DNA from 4 places in the Paenibacillus sp. FSL P4-0127 genome. Region 3 is predicted to be linked to each of the others. Evidence: predicted binding sites of a transcription regulator. Region 3 holds the regulator's gene; each other region holds the start of a gene.
The links. The regulator Rex, encoded in region 3, represses fermentation and respiration genes when NADH is low (regulators of the CRP and FNR family bind a similar motif). The targets are predictions, from matches to a motif close to TTGTGAAATATTTCACAA.
Positions count from the first base shown of each region.

Region 1 (3,926 bases), 210 kb from region 3:
GCGAGTTACGGTAAGTTTTGTGTTTGCGGATCATGCCCATGAACGTTTCCACGAGTTCAACCGCAATTTGGTCGACACGGTCGTCGTTGTTGCCGTAGCAAGGGAATTCGCCTTCGATTTCAAAGTCGACGGCGATGCCGTTTTCGTTGCGGATCGGTTTGACTTTGGCGTATTTGATCGCGCTCAGCGAGTCGGTCGCTACGGACAAGCCGGCGATACCGCAGGCCATCGTCCGCAGAATGTCGCGGTCGTGCAGCGCCATTTCGATCCGTTCGTAGCAATATTTATCGTGCATGTAGTGGATGACGTTCAGCGCGTTGACATACAGCTTAGCCAGCCACTCCATCATCGGAATCAGACGTTTCTTGACTTCATTGTAGTCGAGATACTCGGACGTGATCGCCGGATATTCCGGACCGACTTGGACGCCGGATTTTTCGTCTTTACCGCCGTTGATGGCGTACAGCAGCACCTTGGCCAGGTTGGCGCGGGCGCCGAAGAACTGCATTTGTTTACCGATTTCCATCGCCGACACGCAGCAGGCAATGCCGTAATCGTCGCCGTAGATCGGACGCATCAGGTCGTCGTTTTCGTATTGGATCGAACTGGTCTCGATCGATACTTTGGCGCAATATTTCTTGAACGCGTCAGGCAGTTGTTCCGACCAAAGCACCGTCAGGTTCGGTTCCGGAGCCGGGCCGAGATTGTACAGCGTGTGCAGAAAGCGGAAACTGTTTTTCGTAACGAGCGTTTTGCCGTTCACCGACATGCCGCCCAGCGATTCCGTTACCCAAGTCGGGTCGCCGCTGAACAGTTCGTTGTATTCCGGAGTTCTCAGGAATTTCACGATCCGCAGCTTCATGACGAAATGATCGACCAGTTCTTGCGCCGTTTCTTCCGTCAGCGTTCCTTCGGCCAGGTCGCGTTCGATGTAAGCGTCCAGGAAGGAGGATACGCGTCCGAGGGACATTGCGGCCCCGTCCTGTTCCTTAACGGCTGCCAGGTAACCGAAATACAGCCATTGGAAAGCTTCTTTGGCATTGTTTGCCGGTCTGGAAATATCGAATCCGTACATTTCGCCCAGCTGTTTCAGTTCGCCGAGCGCACGGATTTGTTCGGACAGTTCTTCGCGGAGGCGGATCACATCCTCGTCGATGACATCCACTTCGAGAGCTTTCAGTTCCTGTTGTTTTTGCTTGATCAGGAAATCCACGCCGTACAGCGCCACCCGGCGGTAGTCGCCGATGATCCGGCCGCGGCCGTAAGCGTCGGGAAGCCCGGTAATAATGCCGGCTTTACGAGCCGCTCTCATCTCCGATGTATAAGCATCAAAAACGCCTTGGTTATGCGTTTTGCGAATATGCGTAAACAAGTCTATAATTTCCTGCGGCAGTTCATAGCCATAAGCCTTACAGGAGTTGATGACCATATTGATCCCGCCGAACGGGCGAATCGTGCGTTGGAATGGGGCCGAGCCCTGTACGCCTACGATTTGCTCCTTGTCCTTATCCAAATACCCCGCAGCGTGGGAAATGATCGTGGATGGCGTGTTGACGTCCACATCCAGCACTCCGCCGGCTTCCCGTTCTTTCTTGGACAGCTGCGACACGATTTCCCACAAAGCTTTTGTGTTGGCCGTCGCGCCCGCCAAGAAGGATTCGTTGCCTTCATAAGGTTTGATGTTGGTTTGGATGAAATCGCGGGTGTTCACTTCTTTCATCCATTTGCCCGGTTTGAATCCTCTCCAAGCATTGTCCACGGTTTGTACTTCCTTTTCGATCACCGACATCTTTATTCCCTCCATTTATATTTTGGTCGCGGTTCGAAGGAGATGTACCGCGCCTCATGATCCCTTAAAATTTGTGATATTTTTCACATAATTTACGTGATAATTTTCACATTTATAGCGTTAAATGTACCCGATTAAGGCTTCGATTGAGCCCCCGTTGTTATTCCCGGGGCTAATCCGTCATCAAACTTTGAGGGATCATTTATACTGTAATCATAGCTCAATTTGTCGAATAAGATTGTGAGAAATATCACATATAGTGATATTTCTCACGTTTTCAAAGCCCTTTGTTCACTTAATCTTCAAATCTTCCGTAGAAAGCGTCGCGATAAACTTCCGCCAGCTCCGTCACCAGCGGCAGCTTCGGATTGGCGGTCGTACATTGGTCTTCGAACGCGCGGTCGGCCAAATAATCGACGCGGGATTCGAACACTTTCGGATCGAAGCCGAGATCCTGGAACGTTTCCGGAATGCCGAGCTTTCTGTTCAGGTCGCGGATCGCATTGATCAGGCTCTTCACGCCTTCTTCCGTCGTCCGCGCCGGCAGCCCCAAGATGCGGGCGATTTCCGCATAACGTTCGTCGGCGACGAAATGCGTGTATTTCGGCCAAGCGGCAAATTTCGTCGGCTTCTTGGCGTTGTAGCGGATGACGTGCGGCATCAGAATCGCGTTGGTCCGTCCATGCGCGGTATGGAATTCGCCGCCCCATTTATGGGCCAAGCTGTGGTTGATGCCGAGGAATGCGTTCGAGAACGCCATCCCCGCGATCGTGGAAGCGTTGTGCATCTTCTCGCGGGCCAGTTCGTCGCCGGTCAGCGCCGATTTTTCAAGGTACTGGAAGACGAGCTGGATCGCTTTAATGCACAGTCCGTCCGTATAGTCGTTGGCCATGACGGATACATAAGCTTCGATCGCATGCGTCAGAACGTCCATGCCCGTGTCGGCCACGGCGGTTTTCGGCAAGCTGTACACGAAGACCGGGTCGATGATCGCCACGTCCGGCGTCAGTTCGTAATCCGCCAAAGGATATTTCGTATTACCGTTGATTTTGTCCGTGATGACGGAAAACGACGTCACTTCCGAACCGGTACCCGAGGTCGTGGGGATCGCCACGAATTTCGCTTTTTGTCCGAGCCGCGGATATTTGTAAAGGCGTTTGCGGATATCCATGAATTTTTGTTTAAGGTTAAAGAAATCTTCATCCGGGTATTCGTAGAACAGCCACATCCCTTTCGCTGCGTCCATCGCCGACCCGCCGCCGAGAGCGATAATGCAGTCCGGCTGGAACTTCGCCATCATCTCCGTACCGCGTTCCACCGTCGTGGTCGAAGGATCCGGTTCAACGTCCGCGAACACTTCGATCGCCACCGGCGTTTGGCGTTGGCGGAGATAATGCTCGACTCTTTCCACGTAACCCAGCTTCACCATCATCGGGTCGGTGACGATCATGACGCGGGAGATGTCCGGCATTTTCGCCAAATATTGCGTCGAATTCTTCTCGAAATAAATTTTGCTCGGCACTTTAAACCACTGCATATTCACGGTACGACGGTTCACCCTTTTCACGTTGATCAGATTGACGGCCGTGACGTTCGACGAAGTCGAGTTGCGTCCGTAAGACCCGCAGCCCAGCGTCAGCGAAGGCAGGTTCGAGTTGTAAATGTCGCCGATGCCGCCTTGCGAGGAAGGCTGGTTCACCAAAATCCGGCAGGTCGGCATCCGGTCCGAGAACTTCTGGATAACTTCCTGGTTGTTCGAATGAATGACCGAAGAGTGGCCCATGCCGCCGAACTGCACGACTTCCAACGCGCGTTCGATGCCCTGCTCGGCGTTTTTCACTTTATAGCAAGCGAGCACCGGGCTAAGCTTCTCCGCAGAAAGCGGGAATTTCGGTCCGACGCCTTCGATTTCGGCGACGAGAATTTTCGTTCCGGCCGGCACGTCGATGCCGCACATTTCCGCGATCTTAGTGGCCGGTTGTCCAACAATCGCCGGGTTCACCGCGCATTTGTCGGCGATGATCGCGCCCGCCGTCAGTTTTGCCGCTTCATCTTTGTTCACGAAATAGCAGCCGTTCGCGATCATTTTCTTTTTCACCTGATCGAATATCGGTTCTTCAATGATGACCGCTTGCTC
Region 1 covers NZ_JBBOWY010000001.1:3,441,695-3,445,620, reverse strand. Annotated here, with positions in the region: gene pflB (formate C-acetyltransferase) at 1-1,789, opposite strand, end outside; gene adhE (bifunctional acetaldehyde-CoA/alcohol dehydrogenase) at 2,085-3,926, opposite strand, start outside.
Region 1: the regulator Rex is predicted to act here: its motif matches at 1,861-1,878, upstream of pflB (formate C-acetyltransferase).

Region 2 (3,926 bases), 2.3 Mb from region 3:
AGGAAATCAGTTGACGAATGACCGTTTTAGCTTTAACGTTATCCATGGTTGGTCTCCTTTTGTAGAGAGTTATGGACAACGTACCTACCTCTTTACAATAGGAGATTTTTTATGCTTTTTCCATGAAAAATGATCATAATTACCCATATTTAACTAATATTTGATTATTCGCGTTAGGTTTTATGCAACGCTAGTGCATAAATTGCCTTTATTTTTTTCAAATTGATCGATATCGCCGGAATAACGTCATTTTTTGCTCTTATGGTTTCTGTTGGAGTTCACCGAGTTCGCTAGAGTCCGCCGGAGTTTGTTGAGTTTCGCTAAAGTCACCGAAATTTCGCCGCATTCAACCGCATTCCGCTGAAACTCGCTGGATTTGGCTGGAATCCAACCGAAGTTCCGCAGCATTCCGTATAATCCCGCTGAAGTTCGCCGCGTCCCGCAACATTCCGTTGAAGTTCGCAGCATTCGCGGCACCCCGCCGCATTCCGCTGGCGTTTTCCGGCAGCCTGGTCCTAGTGCCTGCAAATTATGCAGGTATTTTCTTATGTTTCCAGCGCTTTTTCCTGAAGTCTATGCTTCCGTTTCGGTCGCTTCCCTTATATAATGGAGATTAATATATTTACACGGAATGTAAGGGATTTAATGGGTTAATAATCTAATGGTTTAATAGTTTAATGATTTAATGATTTAATGGTGGAGCCATTTAAATGGCCTGCCGGCGGTAGAGCATCGCTTGCTGCGGGCAAGTGCGCCAAAGGCTGCTGACGGCTTAGAAGAAGGCTTTTTCACGAAACAGGGGAATCCGGTTTTTCTGAGGCGTCTGGAATAGGGAGGGTGTGGCATGGAACTGAGGCAAATCCAATATTTCATCGAAGTGGCTAAACTTGAGCATGTGACTGAGGCATCCTACGCTCTGCACGTTTCGCAATCGGCGGTAAGCCGGCAAATTTTCAAGCTGGAAGCGGAGCTGGGCGTGGACTTGTTTATTCATGAAGGGCGCAAGGTCAAGCTGACGCCGATCGGACGGCAGTTTTTAAACCAGATGGAGCAGCTGATGAAAGTCATCGACCATGCCCGTCAGGAGATCGAAGAATATTTGGATCCCGAGCGGGGGACCGTGCGGATCGGCTTCCCCAGCAGCTTGGCGGCGCGGATGGTTCCGGCGGTCGTTTCGGCTTTCCGCAAAAAGTACCCGTATGTCCATTTTCAACTGCAGCACGGCTCGTACAAAGAATTGATGGACTGGGTCGTCGAAGGGGAGATCAACCTGGCGGTGATGGGGCCGGTGCCGCAGCAGGAACCGCAAATCAACGGCGAGATTTTGTTCCGGGAAAAATTCGTGGCGCTCCTTCCCGCCGGACACCCAATGGCCGACCAGCCCTCTTTGAAACTCAGCGATTTGAAAAACGACGTGTTTGTCTTGTTCCCCAAAGGTTTCATTCTGCGCGATATCGTGGTGAGGGCTTGCGCCAATTTGGGGTTTCAGCCCAAGGTCGCTTTTGAAGGGGACGATCTGGATGCCATCAAAGGGCTGGTTTCCGCGGGCCTTGGCCTGACGCTGCTGCCGGAAATCGCCTTAAGCGAGCAGATTCCGCCGACGATTGTGACGGTGCCGATCAATGAACCGCAGGTCACCCGGGATGTCGGGGTCATCGTTCCGGCGGGGCGCGAAATGGCGCCGACGGAAAAGCTGTTTTACGAGTTCCTGACGGAGCTTTCGCCCCAGGCGCTGGGTTATATATCCCCTGGTTAAGCGAACCGAAAAATTTTTAATAATTAAGGACCGTGAAAATAATCACTTTCATGGTCCTTTTTTGTAGAAAATGTGGTACAATTTATTGGGATTGTTGCAGGTTGAGATGTGCCTTTTTTCACTAACCAAAAATGGTTGGAGAAAGAGAAGGTTGGAACACTAAGGAACAAGTAAGTCACTCAAGATCTATTGCAAAGGAGAATCGGAAATGTCAGAAACAATTGCCGAAACGAAGACGGAGCAAGGCGGCGCCTTGTCTGCCGGGCAGCAGGAGCGTGAACTTCTGGAGCAGCTGTTGAAGCCGGAAGTTCAGGAATCCTTGAGCGTGCTGGTAGAGCAGCTTCCTAAATTAACGGAAATGGTCGGCGCGCTGACCAAATCGTATGATTTTTTCAAATCATTGTCGACGGACGAAGTGCTGAAAAACGACATGGTTGGCGGTTTCGCGGAGGTGGCCGGACCGGTGGTGGGCACGGTGAAGAAAGTAGCCGCCAACGTCATCGAAGCCAGAGATCGGGCTGAAGAGAGCCAGGAGGTAATCGGCTTGTTCGGTCTGCTTAGAATGCTTAAGGATCCGCAGGCGCAAAAGCTGTTTCGCTTTGTGAATGCTTATCTTCAAGTCTCTGGCGCACGCGACAGTCAACAAAAATAACGGAGGATAATAACCATGGCAAAAGAAATTGTAATTTTAGGTGCCGGTTACGGCGGTGTGCTTAGCGCTTTGACCGTTCGCAAATATATGGACAGATCGGAAGCGCAGGTGACGGTCGTTAACCAATACCCGACGCATCAGATCATTACGGAGCTGCATCGTTTGGCTGCCGGCAGCATTTCCGAACGGGCGGTGGCGCTGCCGCTGGATAAGCTGTTTAAAGGAAAAGACATCGATCTGCGTATCGCCACGGTCAAGAGCTTTTCGGTGGATAATAAAGAAATTAAGCTTTCCGACGGTTCGACCCTGACTTATGACGCGCTGGTGGTCGGGCTTGGCAGCAAAACGGCCTACTTCGGCATCCCGGGTCTGGAGGAGCACAGCATGGTGCTGAAATCGGCCGATGACGCCAACGCAATTTACAAGCATATCGAGGAGCGGATCAGCGAGTATGCCAAGTCCGGCAATGAAGCGGACGCCACGATCCTGATCGGCGGCGGCGGTTTGACCGGCGTCGAGCTGGTTGGGGAAATCGCCGACCAGCTGCCGAAGCTGACGAAGAAATACGGCGTGGACCGCGAAGCGATCAAGCTGCTGCTCGTGGAAGCGGGGCCGAAGATTTTGCCGGTGTTGCCGGATTCTTTGATCGAACGCGCGACGGCGAGCCTGGAGAAACGCGGCGTGAAATTTTTGACCGGGTTGCCGGTGACGAATGTCGCGGGCAATGTAATCGATTTGAAGGACGGCCAAAAAATCGTGGCCAACACTTTCGTCTGGACAGGCGGCGTGCAAGGCAATCCGCTCGTGGGCGAGTCCGGCCTGGAAGTGAACCGCGGACGCGCTTCGGTCAACCAATTCTTGCAGTCCGTTTCCCATCCGGACGTGTTTGTGGTCGGCGACAGCGCGGTATTTATGGGACCTGACGGCCGCCCGTATCCGCCGACGGCGCAAATCGCCTGGCAAATGGGCGAGCTGACCGGCTACAACCTGTTCGCTTTCTTGCGCGGCAAAAAGATGGAAGGGTTCGAACCGGTCAACTCCGGTACGCTGGCCAGCCTTGGCCGCAAGGACGCCGTAGCGACGATCGGCGCCAACAACACCGAGCTGCGCGGTCTGCCGGCCACGATGATGAAAGAAGCGAGCAACATCCGCTATTTGTCGCACATTAAAGCTCTGGACGCCCTGGCTTATTAATTTAGCCGGGCTCTAGCGAAAAAAAGCGCCCGGGACATTAGATCCCGGGCGCTTTTTTTGGTTTTATTCTATTTAAACTACCCCATGCGCCAGCATCGCGTCGGCGACTTTCAGGAAGCCGGCGATGTTGGAGCCGACCACCAGGTTTCCGGGATGGCCGAACTCTTCGGCGGCTTTTACACTATTGGCATAGATGTTCTTCATGATGCCTTTGAGCTTTTCGTCCACTTCCTCGAAGGTCCAGGACAATCTCGCGCTGTTTTGCGCCATTTCCAGGGCGGAGACGGCGACGCCGCCGGCATTGGCCGCTTTGGCCGGGCCGAA
Region 2 covers NZ_JBBOWY010000001.1:1,392,524-1,396,449, forward strand. Annotated here, with positions in the region: gene NYE74_RS06145 (IS4 family transposase) at 1-46, opposite strand, end outside; gene NYE74_RS06150 (LysR family transcriptional regulator) at 845-1,756, shown strand; gene NYE74_RS06155 (DUF1641 domain-containing protein) at 1,965-2,408, shown strand; gene NYE74_RS06160 (NAD(P)/FAD-dependent oxidoreductase) at 2,424-3,602, shown strand; gene gdhA (NADP-specific glutamate dehydrogenase) at 3,675-3,926, opposite strand, start outside.
Region 2: the regulator Rex is predicted to act here: its motif matches at 1,863-1,880, upstream of NYE74_RS06155 (DUF1641 domain-containing protein).

Region 3 (3,926 bases):
TTCGCGCACATTCGCACAGTCGCAGAAAAATAACGTTAATTCCGGTCGTTATTCCGCCGTTTTTCCTCCGCATCGTTAAAATAACGGCTATGTTAGTTCTTATTTTCCCCGAGGACGGCGATATCGTCAATATCACGGCCTATGCCGGGAAATAGCGACAAAAAAGTCCCTTATTGCAGCGGAAACCTCTTCAAATCCGAAAATAACGCCCTTTTTTACCGCTAAATCGCCGTAATTACAGGCACAGCCACAGGTGCAGCCACGAACATGACACGTCCACGTCCACGGCCGCAGCTGCACGCGCCATTCAAAAAGCAGCAAGCAACCAGTGCCAAGCCTCCAAGCGCCTACCGGGCCAGCAGCCCTTCGAAGGCCTCTTGCGCCTCGCGCCGGATACGCTCCTCGTCGAGGGTGAGGCAAGCCCCGTGTTTGACCAACTGCTCGCCGTTAACCCACACATGCTCTACATCTTTGGAGCCGGCCGAATAGACGACATGGGAAACGTAATCCGTCTTCGGCAGGAAATGGGCCTGTTCCGTATTCAGCGCGATAAAATCCGCCTTCATGCCGGCCGCGAGTTTCCCCGTATTCGCCAAGAACACCGACTTCGCCCCGTATTCCGTGCCCATTTTGAGGGCTTCCAGCGCCGGAACGGCGGTAGGATCGCCGGAAACGCCTTTGTGGATCAACGCGGCGAGGCGGACCTCCTCGAGCATATCGAGGTTGTTGTTGCTGGCGGCGCCGTCCGTTCCAAGCGAAACGACCACGCCTTTGCCAAGCAGTGCCGGCACCCGCGCCACGCCGCTGGCCAGCTTCAGGTTGCTGCCGGGATTGTGCGACACCGCCACGTTATGGGCCGCCAAAATATCGATCTCCTCATCGGTCAAATGCACGGCGTGAGCAAGCAGCGACGGACGGGAGAACATCCCGAGGTTCAGCAAATGCTGAACGGGTCTGACCCCGTAATCGTTCACGTTTTGCTCCACTTCCGCCCGCGTCTCCGACATATGCGTATGCATCGGCAGATCCAGATCATTAGCCGCTTGCACGAATTTCTCGAAAAATTCCGGCGGACAGGTGTACGGCCCGTGCGGCGAAATCATCGCCGTGATTCGGCCGTCCGCCTGACCGTGCCAATTTTTCGCAAACGCGATCGCTTCGTTCAGCTTCTGCTGCTGCACGTCCGGCGGGCACAACCCGATGACGCCGCGCATCAGCACGGCGCGGATGCCCGACTGCTGAACCACTTTGGCCACTTCATCCATATGGTCGTACATGTCCAGGAACGTGGTCGTTCCGCCTTTCAGCATCTCCAGCACGGACAACGCCGTCCCAGCGTACACATCGCCGGCGGTGAACTTGGCTTCCATCGGCCACATTTTTTCCTGAAGCCAGGTCTGCAGCACCATGTCGTCGCCGTATCCGCGCAGCAGCGACATCGCCGCGTGGCCGTGCGTGTTGATCAGCCCCGGCATGAACAGCAGCCCTTTTCCGTCGAAGGTTTCCGCGTCTTCCGCCCCTTCAGGAAGCTGCTCGCCGATATAGGAAATCGTATCGCCCTCAACGAGCATATAGCCCTGTACAATGGAACGATCTTGTTCGAACACGACAAAGGTTCCGTTCTTGATTAACCATTTACGACTCATGGGCAGGTTGTTCCTTTCCGTTTCCATCATTCAAATAATAAGCCAGACTGAGCAAATCGGTCGTGAAATCGGCGGCATGGATGCGGACTTCCGGCGGCACCTTCAAAATCGTCGGAGCGAAGTTCAGAATGGCCCCGATTCCCGCCGCCACCAATTGATCCGCCACGCGCTGCGCTTCGTAATCCGGGACGGTAATGATCCCGATCCGGACATTTTTCTCCCGCACCGTTTCCGTCAGCTCTTCGATCGGCTGGATCGTGATGTTGTTGATTTGCGTGCCGATCTTGGCCGGAGAGGCGTCAAACACCGCCACGATTTTCATGTTGTCTTTCAAATAAGCGTTGTAATTCGAAAGCGCCTGCCCCAAATTACCGGCGCCGACCAGCGCAACGTTGATCTGCTGGTCCAGGTTGAGGATTTGCTGGATTTTCTCGATCAAATACGCGACATCGTAGCCGATGCCCTTTCGCCCGAAATCGCCGAAGTAGGCCAGATCCTTGCGGATCTGGGCCGGGTTGAGGTCCAGCTTCTGGCCGAGCTCCTGCGAGGACACCGTAGGCACTTCGCGCCGGCTCAGCTCGTTGAGGAACCGCAAATACACCGGCAGCCGGCGGACGACGGCATCGGAAATTTTTTCGGATTTCATACGTTTATCCCCCTATTCTGACGCGGACTTAGAGACGTTTTCGTCTCCCGGATTTAACCATTCCGATATGCGCGGAACCATCTGAGTGAGCGGCATATGCTCCATCTTCGGCCCGGGCAGTGAATATAAAAAGTATTTCCCGTAGTAAGACTCCAAGATGCGGGTATCGTAAACAACCACGATCCCCCGGTCCAGCGAGGAGCGGACGAGCCTGCCGAATCCCTGCTTGAAGCGGATGACCGCCTGGGGCACGGACAGTTTCATGAAAGGATTTTTCTTCTCCTTCTGCAGCCGTTCGCTTTTCGCTTCCACCAGCGGATGGTTGGGGGGCTGGAAGGGCAGGCGGACGATCGCCAGGCTCGTCAACGCTTCGCCCGGAATGTCCACGCCTTCCCAGAAGCTGCTCGTCCCCAGCAGCACGGACGCCGCCTGGCCCTGAAAGCGCCGGGTCAGCTTGCTGCGGCTGCCGCTGTCCATCCCCTGGCCGATGACCGTGATTCCTTGCGCCGACAATAGCTCCTTCAACGGCTCGTAAACCTGCCGCAGCATCCGGTAGGATGTGAACAGCACCAGCATGCGGCCTTGCGTCGCAACCGCGGTATCGGCGAGCGAACGCACCAGCGTGCTGACGAAATGGTCGTCGCCCACGCTCCCCTTTACGCTCGGAAAATCGCGCGGGATGACGAGCAGCGCCTGGCTGCGGTAATCAAACGGCGACGGCAGCATCGCCGTGTTCAGCCGTCCTTCCCCGGCCGCTTCCGTCAGTCCCAGCTGTTCGATCATATACTGGAACGACTTGTCGACCGACAGCGTCGCCGAGGTCATCACCACGCTTTTTTTTCTGTCGAAAAAGTATTCCTTCAATTGCGCGCTAACGTCGATCGGAACGGCATACATCTGCAGGGAGCGGCTGCGGAAATTCCCGTTCGCTTCCATCCAGTACACCGTCTCCTCGTTCTCCAGCTTCATGAAGAAACGCAGGGCCTCCCGCTCGTTGGCCAAATCCTTGAATAACCCGTTGATGTCGGTCAGGAGGCTTTCGGAACCGTAATCCTCCTGCTCTTCCCGGATTTGCGCCAGCATCCGGTCGCCTTTGCGGAGCACGTCCCCTAGCGAGACATAGATCTGGTTCTCCAGCGCCAGCAGCTTATCCCATTCTTTCGGTTTCTTTAGCGGAAGCAGGCGGTAAACGAATTGGCCCGGATCGCCGGGCGCGGCGTCGCTCCGTTCCGGCATCAGGGCAAACAGCAGCTCGCTGAGCTTGTCCCAGCTTTCCTTCACATCGATCAGCGTCGGGTACATTTCGTCGATGACCTGGCACCATTCGCCCGTTTTTTCGCCCCCTGCCGCCTGCAAAGCGATGCGGAGATTTGGCAGCTGGCCGGTCTTGCTGTCTTTAAACAGCCGGGTGAGCGTATGAATGACAGTAAAATACTTCATATGAATGCCCAGGTGTTTCCCCGCCACATCCTCCAAATGATGGGCCTCGTCGATGACCAGACGCTCGTATCCCGGCAGCAGCTGATGCCCGGCCTGGATATCGGTAAACAGCTTGGAGTGGTTCGTAATGACCACATCGGCGACCCCGGCTTCATGTTTGGCCCGATGGTAGAAGCATTTGCGGAACCATGGAC
Region 3 covers NZ_JBBOWY010000001.1:3,647,304-3,651,229, reverse strand. Annotated here, with positions in the region: gene NYE74_RS16450 (amidohydrolase) at 348-1,646, opposite strand; gene NYE74_RS16445 (redox-sensing transcriptional repressor Rex) at 1,636-2,292, opposite strand; gene dinG (ATP-dependent DNA helicase DinG) at 2,305-3,926, opposite strand, start outside.

Region 4 (3,926 bases), on a different contig from region 3:
CCGCAAAATCTTTCATCCCCAAAACTACGGTCTGGTCGCTTCGCTAAATGAGGGTTTAAGTCTGGCAACCGGGGAATATGTCGCCCGGATGGACAGCGACGACCTGTCTACGCCGGACCGGCTGGGCGTTCAGGTGACGTTTATGGATGAGCATCCGTCCATCGAATTGTGCGCCTCCGCGTTTACTTATTCCATTGGCATGAGACCGAAGGTGAACCCGGTGGAGCACGAAGAAATCCGGACCTGGCTGCTGTTCCATTGCTGCATTTGCCATCCGACGGTAGTGATGCGCAACAGCATGATACACCGGTTGGGCGTCCAATACGACAGCAACTATCCCCATGCCGAAGACTACGAGCTTTGGAACCGGTTGGCCCCGCACATAAAAATGGCGAATATCCCGATGAACCTGCTGTATTACCGTATGCATACCGGACAAGTATCCCATGTGCATAAAGCCATCCAGGACGATTCCGCGCGGAGAGTCCGGCAGCGGCAATTTTCGCAGTTGGGCTTGCAGCTGTCCCATGAGGAAGACCGGATTATGCAGGAGCTCATGTATTTTCAGATCAATGCCGACGACCAGCATCAATATGCCCGGGCGTTCGGTTTTGCCCGCTGGGTGCTGGAGCAGAACCGGAAATATCGGGTTTACGATCAGCAGCTGTTGAATCTGGCATTTTCCCGCTGCATCTCGCGTATTCCGTATTAAAAAACCGGCGTCGGCAACAGCCGACGCCGGTTTATGGTTATTGTTTACCCCTGTCTCCATGTACACTTGAAGACTTAAGCGGGCGTTCCTTCTTCGACTACAACCAACAACGGTTTCCAAAACAACAAATGCCCTACCTCTCATTTGTCCTTGCGGCTCCGATGACCGCGCCAGTGTGAATCAGAAAAACACTAAATTCTTACTTTATTGGGTCATTAAAATAGGAATTTCATACCGAAAGGTATAAGGAGAGTTATAATCTTTTGAGGAACTGCGATACGGGTAGTAACAATCTGATTAATAATTATAACTCAAGCTTGAAGAAAATGCAATAAAACCGATAAGGCCCCCTTTTTTCATTAGAGCCGGGGGCTTTTTATATTTCCGGCGGATAGAGGAAGAAATGCGGACGCGGATAAAGGACGAAACGCGGGTAGAGAGAAGGAGAAGAGGGGACGGAGCCCCTCCCCTTAATTGGCAAACGTGTAGCTGTCGTTCGTTTTATGAAGCAGTTGTTTGAAGCCGGAGGTCGCATACAGCTTTTTATCTTTTGTTATGAACAGGGCCTCCGTATTCGGCGTGTTTTCGATGAATTCCAGGCCCTTGTCGATCCCCAGCACGAACAGGGTCGTGGAGAGGGCGTCGGCGTCCGCGGATTTATCGGTCACAATCGTCACGCTGCTGATCCCGTTGTCTACCGGATAACCGGTTGTAGGGTCAAGAATATGCTGGTACAGCTTGCCGTTTTCGATAAAAAACCGCTCATAAATGCCGGAGGTTACAATCGTTTTGTCTTTCACCCGAATGGTGCCGATCGAGTTCCCGCGCTCTTTGCCCGGATCTTGGATGCCGATGTTCCATTCGTCGCCGTTCGGCTTTGCGCCCATCGCGTAGACGTTGCCGCCAAGATCGATGATCGCGCTGTGAAAGCCTTGATCCGCCAAATAGTCGTAGATCCGGTCAGCCGCGTACCCTTTGCCGATCGAACCAAGGTCGACGGACATGCCTTTTTCTTGAAGATAAATTTCCTGCGCCGCCTCGTTCAGCTCAATTTTGCGGTAATCGGTCAAGCGTCTCGCCTCGGCGATTTCTTCCTCCGGCGGGACATGGGCGCCTTCATGGCCGATGTTCCACAAGCTAACCAGGTTGCCGATCGCGGGGTCAAACTTGCCGTCCGTCCGCTTGGCGTAATCGAGCGCTTTCGCCACAAGGTTAAACGTCTCGGGTGACACCTTGACCGGGGCGATGCCGGAGTTTGCGTTCACTTTATAGATTTCGCTGCTGCTGTCCGTACGGCTGATACGGCTGTCGATTTCTTTGAGCAGGACATCCAGGTCTTTGAAGTTTTGCTCGGCGGCCCGCTCGTCGTAGATCCGTACGGTCACTACCGTGTCGAATATAAAATACGTCTGCGATTTCGGCTGGACTGCGCTGGCTTTTTGCGCCGGTTCCGCGCCTGCAGAGCCGCCGGCAGTGCGGCCTGCTCCGTCAGCCGCGCCTCCGGCCGCGCTGCCGGCGCCACCGCAGCCGCCGAGCAGCGCGGCCAGCAAAACGAGGGTGAATAGCAGAATGGGCGTCTTGTTCTTTTTCATGGTCGCAGCCTTCTTTCGGTCCGGTGGTTATGTCGCCTTGAGTGTAGCAAATACCGACATGCTGCAAAAGTGATATTTTTCACAATGTTGCTGATCTTTTTCACACTAATTCAACCGGCAAATTCCATAAAATGTATGACCAAGTGATGATTTTGTGAAATGCGGGAGGCAAGGGCAGGGAAGAGACATTTGTCACATTTGAAGACGGAGGGCAGCATGTATAATGGGTTCATCTAAGATTTATATAATCAAAAAATAAGGAAGTTTGGGGAGTTTGCCATGAAGCGCGGAGATATCCTGTTGATCGGATTGGTTGTCGTCATCGCACTGGCTTTTCTCGTGCCAAGGTGGCTTGGCGGGGATTCAAGTGAAAAAGTTCACAAAAATGGCGAGCGCGTGGCCAACATTACGGTTGACGGGAAGCTGTATAAAACCGTGGAATTGACTAAGGAAGAACAAACCGTAGAAATCAAAACCGAACACGGCTACAACCTGCTGAAAATCCACGATTACGGCATTGAAATGATCGACGCCGACTGTCCGGACAAATTGTGCCTGACTTTCGGGTTCATCGACCGCAACGGCGGGACGATCGTCTGCCTGCCGCACAAGCTGATGGTCGAAGTTGTGAACGCCGGGGAAGGGGGCGATCTGGATGCCGTCGTTAAATGAAACATCCAATCTGATCTTAAAAAGAACGGTGATCGTGGCGATTTTTGCCGCGGTGGCGGTCGTGCTCAGCCTGGTGGAATCCATCATTCCCGTCAATATGGGCGTTCCGGGCGCCAAGCTGGGCCTCGCCAACATTATGGTGCTGACGTGCCTGTATTTCCTCAGAACCCGGGACGCGTTCATGATGGTGCTGCTTAAAACGCTGCTCACGGCGTTTATTTTCGGTTCGTTTTCCAGCTTTTTGTTCAGCATCATGGGGGCTTTGTTCAGCTTTGCGGCGATGTGGTTTCTGCTCCTTATCGGACGGAAGCGGCTTAGCCTGATCGGCATCAGCACGGTCGGAGGGATCGCCCACAATATCGGGCAACTGACTGCGGCCTCCCTCTATTTTCACACGACGAACATCTACTATTATTTACCGATGCTGCTGCTTATGGGCGTGCTCACCGGCATAGCCGTCGGGATCGCGGTCAAGTATCTGATTCCGTCCCTGTCGAAGCTGGAGCTGTTCAGCGGTTTTGTGCCGGAATAACGTTTGGCCTGCCCTAAGTCTGCCGGTCTGCGTGCCGGATCAAAGGAGAAGGGAGCGGAGAGAAATTGGAGAAAAACGGATTCGCTTATGAGGTGCGTCAAGTCTCTTTCGCTTATGATCCGGCAAGTCCGGTGCTTGACGATGTAAGCTTAAACATCCCTTGGGGCGGCTGGGTATCCCTGGTTGGCGCCAACGGCTGCGGCAAATCGACGCTGGCCAAACTGCTCGGCGGTTTGCTGGCCGCAAACGCCGGCGTCATCCTAATAGGAGGCGTGCCGCTGAACCGGGAGACGGCGCATGTCCTGCGGCCGCGCATTGGCATGGTTTTTCAGAACCCGGACAATCAGTTTATCGGCGCGACCGTGGAGGAGGACATCGCCTTCGGTTTGGAAGGGCGGTGCCTGCCCCGAGAGGAAAT
Region 4 covers NZ_JBBOWY010000002.1:157,395-161,320, forward strand. Annotated here, with positions in the region: gene NYE74_RS27290 (glycosyltransferase family 2 protein) at 1-712, shown strand, start outside; gene NYE74_RS27295 (FAD:protein FMN transferase) at 1,183-2,304, opposite strand; gene NYE74_RS27300 (NusG domain II-containing protein) at 2,584-2,976, shown strand; gene NYE74_RS27305 (Gx transporter family protein) at 2,960-3,508, shown strand; gene NYE74_RS27310 (ATP-binding cassette domain-containing protein) at 3,574-3,926, shown strand, end outside.
Region 4: the regulator Rex is predicted to act here: its motif matches at 2,372-2,389, upstream of NYE74_RS27295 (FAD:protein FMN transferase).